One region of the Robertmurraya sp. DFI.2.37 genome, then DNA from elsewhere that is predicted to be linked to it. Evidence: riboswitches for the same ligand, from Rfam matches in the RefSeq annotation. Region 1 holds a riboswitch; the other holds the start of a gene.
The links. A riboswitch is a leader RNA that binds a small molecule or an ion and turns the genes downstream of it on or off. The one in region 1 is predicted to bind cyclic di-AMP.
Positions count from the first base shown of each region.

Region 2: it holds a riboswitch for cyclic di-AMP, as region 1 does, so the genes downstream of both, PZE06_RS22540 (dicarboxylate/amino acid:cation symporter) here and PZE06_RS11755 (potassium channel family protein) in region 1, are expected to answer to the same signal.

Region 1 covers NZ_JARGEJ010000018.1:21,048-24,570, reverse strand. Annotated here, with positions in the region: gene PZE06_RS11765 (ABC transporter ATP-binding protein) at 1-146, opposite strand, end outside; gene PZE06_RS11760 (PadR family transcriptional regulator) at 215-751, opposite strand; cyclic di-AMP (ydaO/yuaA leader) riboswitch at 1,272-1,414, shown strand; gene PZE06_RS11755 (potassium channel family protein) at 1,503-2,162, shown strand; gene PZE06_RS11750 (TrkH family potassium uptake protein) at 2,165-3,487, shown strand.
Region 2 covers NZ_JARGEJ010000069.1:13,690-17,212, reverse strand. Annotated here, with positions in the region: gene pstC (phosphate ABC transporter permease subunit PstC) at 1-1, opposite strand, end outside; gene PZE06_RS22545 (phosphate ABC transporter substrate-binding protein) at 43-876, opposite strand; cyclic di-AMP (ydaO/yuaA leader) riboswitch at 1,253-1,403, shown strand; gene PZE06_RS22540 (dicarboxylate/amino acid:cation symporter) at 1,605-2,843, shown strand; gene PZE06_RS22535 (thioredoxin family protein) at 3,047-3,355, shown strand; gene PZE06_RS22530 (MFS transporter) at 3,498-3,523, shown strand, end outside.

The sequences.
Region 1 (3,523 bases):
AGCATTCGAATCGTAGTTGTTTTTCCGCAACCGTTAGAACCAATTAATGCAATAATTTCATTAGAATAAATCGAAAAATTCAATCCATCGATCACCTTTCTACCTTTAAAGCTTTTCTCAACATTTGTAAATTCAATTAGCCTCATACATACTCTCCTTTGTATAATCAACTTTGACTATTTTATCAAAATCAAAGCCATTTAAAATGGCTTTGTTATTTTTGTTCAATAATGGCAATAGTAGCCTCAATAAGCTTAATCTGCGATTCAATCATTTCAAACATATGATTAAACACCACATTGGTTAATTGTGGAATTTCTCCTTGCAATGCTTTTTCTTTCTCTGTTAGGCCACTCTTGACAGCTTGAGATTCAAGGATTAATTTTTCCTTATTTTTCGTTAGTTGTTCAATCGCTTCATCCTTAGGAAGTTGATAAGCAAGAGAAATCCCAGAATATAAATCAGTGGGATAATTCACCTTTGAACTGCCAAGACACTCTAAGGCTAATTCTTTTTGATAGGCCTCTCCACTAGGTGTAATTTTATAAATAGCTTTTTGTCGGTGACCGCTACTTTCAATACTGGCCACTTCAATATACCCCTCTTTCTCAAGCTTTTTGAGAGCATTGTATATCGAGCCCGGCAATACCCCAGCCCATCTTTGTGCATCATTCAATTCAAGCATCGATTTAATTTCATAACCTGACATTCGCTGTATACTGAGCATTGCTAATACTAATAGTTTCGTCACTAAAATTACTCCTTTGTTTATTCAACGTTGAATATATAAAGAAGTATAAACAACTATTCCATGATTGTCAACAACTGAGGATTGTTTTATCTCTTTTCAATGCAGGCTTCAAACTAAACTAACAACACTCGGTATCCTGAACGTAGTCCCAATGTAAGGGTGCCAAAACCGGAAAGAACAGAGCAAACATCTCTGAAAATAATAGAGGGGATATAAATGAATAACGGGTGGGTAGTTAAAAGTGAACTAATTTCTTATGAGAAACAAAGTTCAAGCTAAAAATATGAGGCTGTCTATCGGTAGAAAGTCAAAAGGATATTCTTTAGAGGCACATGTTTTCTTTTGTTGCTTTATTTACAATTATCCCCCTTTTCTATATCAAATCTGAGAACGCCTGTCATTCTTCCATTTTTAAAAACGCACACAAAGATTCCCTAAATGCTCTTAAAAAAAAATTGCCCTAAACAGTATTTACAATTCATATTTCGAGGAGTATATTACTCATATAATTTAATTTTTATCATCTTAATCGCTGAATCCGAAAGGAACGGGGGAACCAATTTGTAGCAGTTAAATGCTACTTGGGGTGAATCCTTTTAAAGGTAGGGTTACTTCTTGACCCGAATCCGACAGCTAACTTCGTAAGCGTTGAGGAAGGGTGATTAAACTTGTGAGCCTAGCAAACTGACCACAGGGTTTCCCCCTGTGGTTTTTCTGATGGAAAAAAATAACAATCGAGGAGAATTGAAAAATGAGAAAAAAATCATTTGCAGTCTTCGGCCTTGGGCGCTTTGGTGGAACGATTGTAAAGGAATTTTACAAAATGGGCGTGGAAGTAATTGCGATTGATAAAGATGAGGCTAAAGTTAACGAATTCTCTAAATATGCAACATATGCAGTTTGTTTAGATGTGATAGATGAAACAACGATAAATAGTCTAGGCATTCGGAATGTTGATCATGCCTTTGTTTCCTTTGGAGACAATTTGCAAACAAGTATATTAACATCTTTAATATTGAAAGAAATCGGGATCCCGGTTGTTTGGGTTAAGGCGCAAAATGACTATCATTCGAAGGTTCTTAAAAAGATCGGAGTAGATCGGGTAATTCATCCGGAACGTGATGTTGCCCGAAGAATTGCTCATCATATTGTATCTGAAAAAATGATTGATTTTATTGAGTTATCTAAAGAGCATAGCATGGTTGAAATGATTGCCACTAAAAAAATTGCCGGCCGCAACTTAAGCGAGATTAATGTTCGTTCTAAATACGGATGCACAATTGTTGCGATTCAACGTCAAGCCACATTTATTATCTCTCCATCGGCAGATGAAGTGATTGCAGAAGGAGATGTGTTAATTGTGATTGGACATAATCAAGATATTGCCGTATTTGAAGAAAAAGGTGTCTAATTATGAAGTATAAAAATATTCACTTCAATCCGTCTCAACTACTCGTACTAGTTTTTTTATTTTTTATCATTATCGGTACAGCGCTGCTTAAATTGCCTTTTGCGACAACTGAATCTATTAACCTTATCGATGCACTTTTTACAGCAACTTCCGCGATGACAGTGACTGGACTCGCAGTGGTTGATACGGGCTCGATGTACACGATCTTTGGGCAGCTAGTCATACTAGCGCTCATTCAAGTGGGTGGATTAGGGATTATGTCTTTTGCTGTTCTAATCTATATGGCCTTAGGAAAAAAAATTGGATTTAAACAAAGAATGGTTGTTCAACAAGCCCTTAACCAAACTACTTTAGGGGGAATTATAAAATTAGTAAAAAGACTATTTATCTATTCGATTACGATTGAAATAATAGCAATGTTATTTCTTGCGATTAGATGGGTTCCTGAATTCGGCTGGAAACACGGATTGTATTACAGTTTTTTTCACTCTATCTCAGCTTTTAACAATGCTGGATTTTCAATATGGACTGATAGTTTAACAGGATATGTCGGAGATCCTATCGTAAATCTAGTCATCACTTTTCTTTTTATCATTGGCGGGATTGGTTTTACCGTATTAGCAGACATATGGGATAAGCGGAGATTTAAAAATTTACACCTCCATTCCAAGCTGATGATCATCGGAACACTGGTAGTAAACTTAATAGCCATGATGATTATCTTCTCTCTCGAATACAATAATCCAAGCACACTTGGGGCGTTGTCTTCATTAGGAGATAAAATTTGGGCAGCCTATTTTCAAGCGGTAACGCCGCGTACAGCAGGATTCAATTCGTTAGATATAGGTAGCTTACATGAAGGTACGATAACACTTATGCTTCTTTTAATGTTTATAGGAGCCGGGAGTGCATCGACCGGAGGTGGAATTAAACTTACAACCTTCTTAGTTATCGTATTCTCTGTTATTACTTTTTTAAGAGAAAAGCAAAGGATAACGGTCGGAAGAAGATCCATTAAAGAAAAGGTGGTTTTTCGCTCTTTGGCTATTTTAACCATCAGTGCTTCCTTTATTTTTTTAGCCATCTTTACCTTAAATATAACTGAACCGCTGCCTTTTTTGAAATTACTGTTTGAAGTCATTTCCGCCTTCGGGACTGTAGGCCTATCGATGGGAATCACAGCGGAATTATCAACGATTGGAAAATTGATTATTATTTTTGTTATGTTTTTTGGTAAGCTAGGTCCACTTACTCTAGCATTTTCTTTAGCGCGACCGGAAATTGAAAAAATAAAATACCCTAGTGAGGATGTTCTAACTGGTTAACCTCATTTTTTAAAAGTAAAAATGGGCTGACTCGAT
Region 2 (3,523 bases), on a different contig from region 1:
TCCCTTTGACCTCCAATATTGCTTATCCGAAATGAACGTTTCTTATTTTACGGGGATCGCTCCTGTCTCCGCAGCAATCTTTTGCCCTTCTGAACTTAAGATATAATCAATAAATTTTTGACCTTCTTCTGTAAGACTCTCTTCTTTATGGACAAATAAGAATGGGCGAGCTAAGCTGTATTTTTGAGCAAGGACATTTTCTGCAGTTGCCTCCACTCCATTAACATTCAGTGTAGATACAGATTCATCTATATACTCAAATGAAATAAATCCAACTGCGTGTTTATTGGTTGCCACGGTAGTTTTAATATTCCCATTTCCACTTGCCACTATAGCGTTTTTGATTAATTCTCCTGAAGAATAGCCAACAATTTCTTGAAAGGCATCACGGGAGCCTGAACCATCCTCACGGGAGACGACGACAATCTCCAAGTCATCTCCCCCAAGATCCTTCCAATTGGTAATTTTTCCGGTGAAAATGTCTTTTATCTGTTCGGTTGTCAAATCTTTCACTTTGTTACTTGGATGAGTGACTACGACTATCCCATCATAGGCGATGATAGTTTCTTGTAAACGTGCTTTCTCTTCTTCCTTCAATTCTCGAGATGACATGCCAATTTCTGAGACATCATTGATGGCATTTGTAATACCAGCAGACGAACCTATCTGATTTATTTCTATCTTAATATCATCTATTTCCTCATATTTTTCAGCTAATTTCTCAGCTAGTGGTCCAACTGAGGTAGAACCTGAAATTGATAATGTATGTGCATGGTGAGCAGAGTCTCCCATTTTTTCTTCTTTTTTTACCCCGCATGCAGATAATAATAAGGCAAAGCAGAGCATCAATCTTGCCATTTTTATTTTGTATCCCAATCTTATACCCCCAAAAAGTTATCTGACTTTCAGTTGCCTTTATTTTGTCCCAATGTAAAGAATATCGATACTTTGTAAATTGAACGTTAATGATTTGTAAAGGTTTTGTAAATGTTATAGTGGGAAATTTCAATTAAAAAGAAAATAACTATATTTTTGTCATTCAATAAATATTCAAAAGTATTTAATTGAAAGTATTTCGAGCAAAAATCATCGTGAAGAATTTAAGTTTGTCCAATTTCAAAATAATTATGTTTACTCTATTAAAATTAAAGTTGGATATATTATTTTGCTATAAAATGTATTTACAAAACAGAATTTGCTATATTAAAATAATTGAGTGTTTTTGTTAAAAATGATGAGTATGTAATAAGAACACACTGTTTTGCTGAGTTTCCATATAGGAAAGCGGGGGAACCAATTTGTGCATTTTGCACTTGGGGTGAATCCTTTTTTATTAAAAGGTAGGGTATTACTCTTCATCCGAATCCGACAGCTAACCCCGTAAGCATTAGGAGAGAGAATTGATGAGCAGTTGATCACGAATCATCCTCTTTCGTGATTTTTATTTTCTCCAAATGCAATGCTTCCATAATATCCTTCAGCATCCTTTTTCTAGTAGTAATCGAATCAATTTTATACTCAACGAATAACTTAGTATTACCTAAATATTCGTCTAGAACGGAAAATGAGATTGATTCAAGAAACTTATTTCAAGGAGGTCATTTATGTCGCAAACTAAAAAAATTTTAATCGGTTTAGGTCTAGGAGCAATTGTTGGATTAGTAGTAAATCTTTTGGGTTCGGAAATATTCAAGTTTATCGATACGTATTTATTTGGACCGTTAGGAACTATATTCATTAATTTGATTAAAATGCTTGTTGTACCAATTGTCTTTTTTTCAATTGTCTTAGGCGTAACAGGGTTAGGAGATCCAAAAAAACTTGGAAGAATCGGCTTTAAAGCGATTAGTTACTTTCTTTGTACGACAGCGATTGCGTTAACCATTGGGATCATGCTAGCTCTTGTTGTTCAACCTGGGGCAGGTGGCGGTTTTGATCTGTCTATTGCTGAAAGTGAAGGGAAACAGTTTGTAGATGCTAAGGCACCGCCATTTATCGACACATTATTAAAAATGATCCCTTCGAATCCTGTAGCTGCAATGGCTGAAGGAGAGATGCTTCAAATCATTGTCTTTTCAGTATTCATAGGTTTTGCACTCACTGTTCTAGGGGATAAAACTAAAGGGGTTTTAAATTTAATGGAACAAGGAAATGAGATCATGATGTATCTCGTTAATCTTGTTATGAAAACAGCACCGTATGGCACTTTTGGGCTGATTGCATCAGCGATTGGGAGCCAAGGTTTTGCAGCATTTAAAGCAATGGGATTATATTTTGTCGTCGTATTAGGGGCCCTTTTAATTCATTCCGTTTTTACTTACGGAGGCACCGTATTATTTTTAGCAAAACGCAATCCTGTTCAATTTTTTACAGGTTTTTTCCCAGCCATGACGGTAGGCTTCAGTACATCAAGTAGTAATGCTACATTACCTGTTTCAATGAAAACTGCTCAAACAAATCTAAGAGTACCCGAATCGATTAGCAGCTTTGTTCAACCATTAGGGGCGACGATCAATATGGATGGTACAGCAATCATGCAAGGGGTCGCAACCATATTTATTGCACAAGTATACGGGATAGAATTAACCATTGTGCAAATTATTACCGTTATTTTGACAGCAGTGCTAGCAAGTGTTGGAACTGCAGGTGTTCCTGGTGTCGGTCTCATCATGCTTGCCATGGTATTAAGCTCTGTTGGATTACCAGCAGAAGGTATTGCCCTTATTATTGGCATTGACCGCTTGTTAGATATGACACGTACAGCTGTTAATATAACAGGTGATGCAGCGTGTGCTGTATATATTGCAGAAACAGAAAAGAAGCACTTAGAGCCTAAAGTGTAGAAATTTAATAATCAAACTTTAGTCTTTTTACACATTATGAGCCCTATTGGGGTTAAGGTGCAGAGATTAAGTTTTCTTTGAGACTCTTCTATTACATCTTTCAAGAAGAGTCTCTTTTCATGTTATGATATAAGTATCAATAAATATTTATATTCACCTTATTTATATTAGGGCGATTAAATATGTAAGGGAGCAAGGGAAATATGAAAGATTTGAGTGCACAAGATATACTCAATTTGATGGAGCAAGAGAATGTTTTTTTTCTTTACTTATATACGCCTTTATGTGGTACCTGTCAGGTGGCAGGAAAAATGCTAGAAATTGTGGAGAAACTATTTCCAAATGAAACTTGGGGAAAATGTGATTTGAATTATATTCCTAATTTTGCTTTAGAGTGGGAGGTTGAAAGTGTACCATGTTTATTGCTCTTTAATGAGTCGCGCATTATGAAAAAGGTTTACGCTTTTCATTCAGTACCTTATTTGTATGAACTAATTAAAGAAACGGTTTAAAGCTATGAGCGAAAAACAGTGTGACGAAAGGCAGCCCCCTTTTTGACACACTGTTTTTAATTTTGCAATTTTTTGTTTACTTTTATGTTGGCAAGGATTATGATATTTAGGAATGCGAAATAAGCTAAAGGAGTAGCATCATATGCCCTTTTTTCAAGAGTGGTCTTC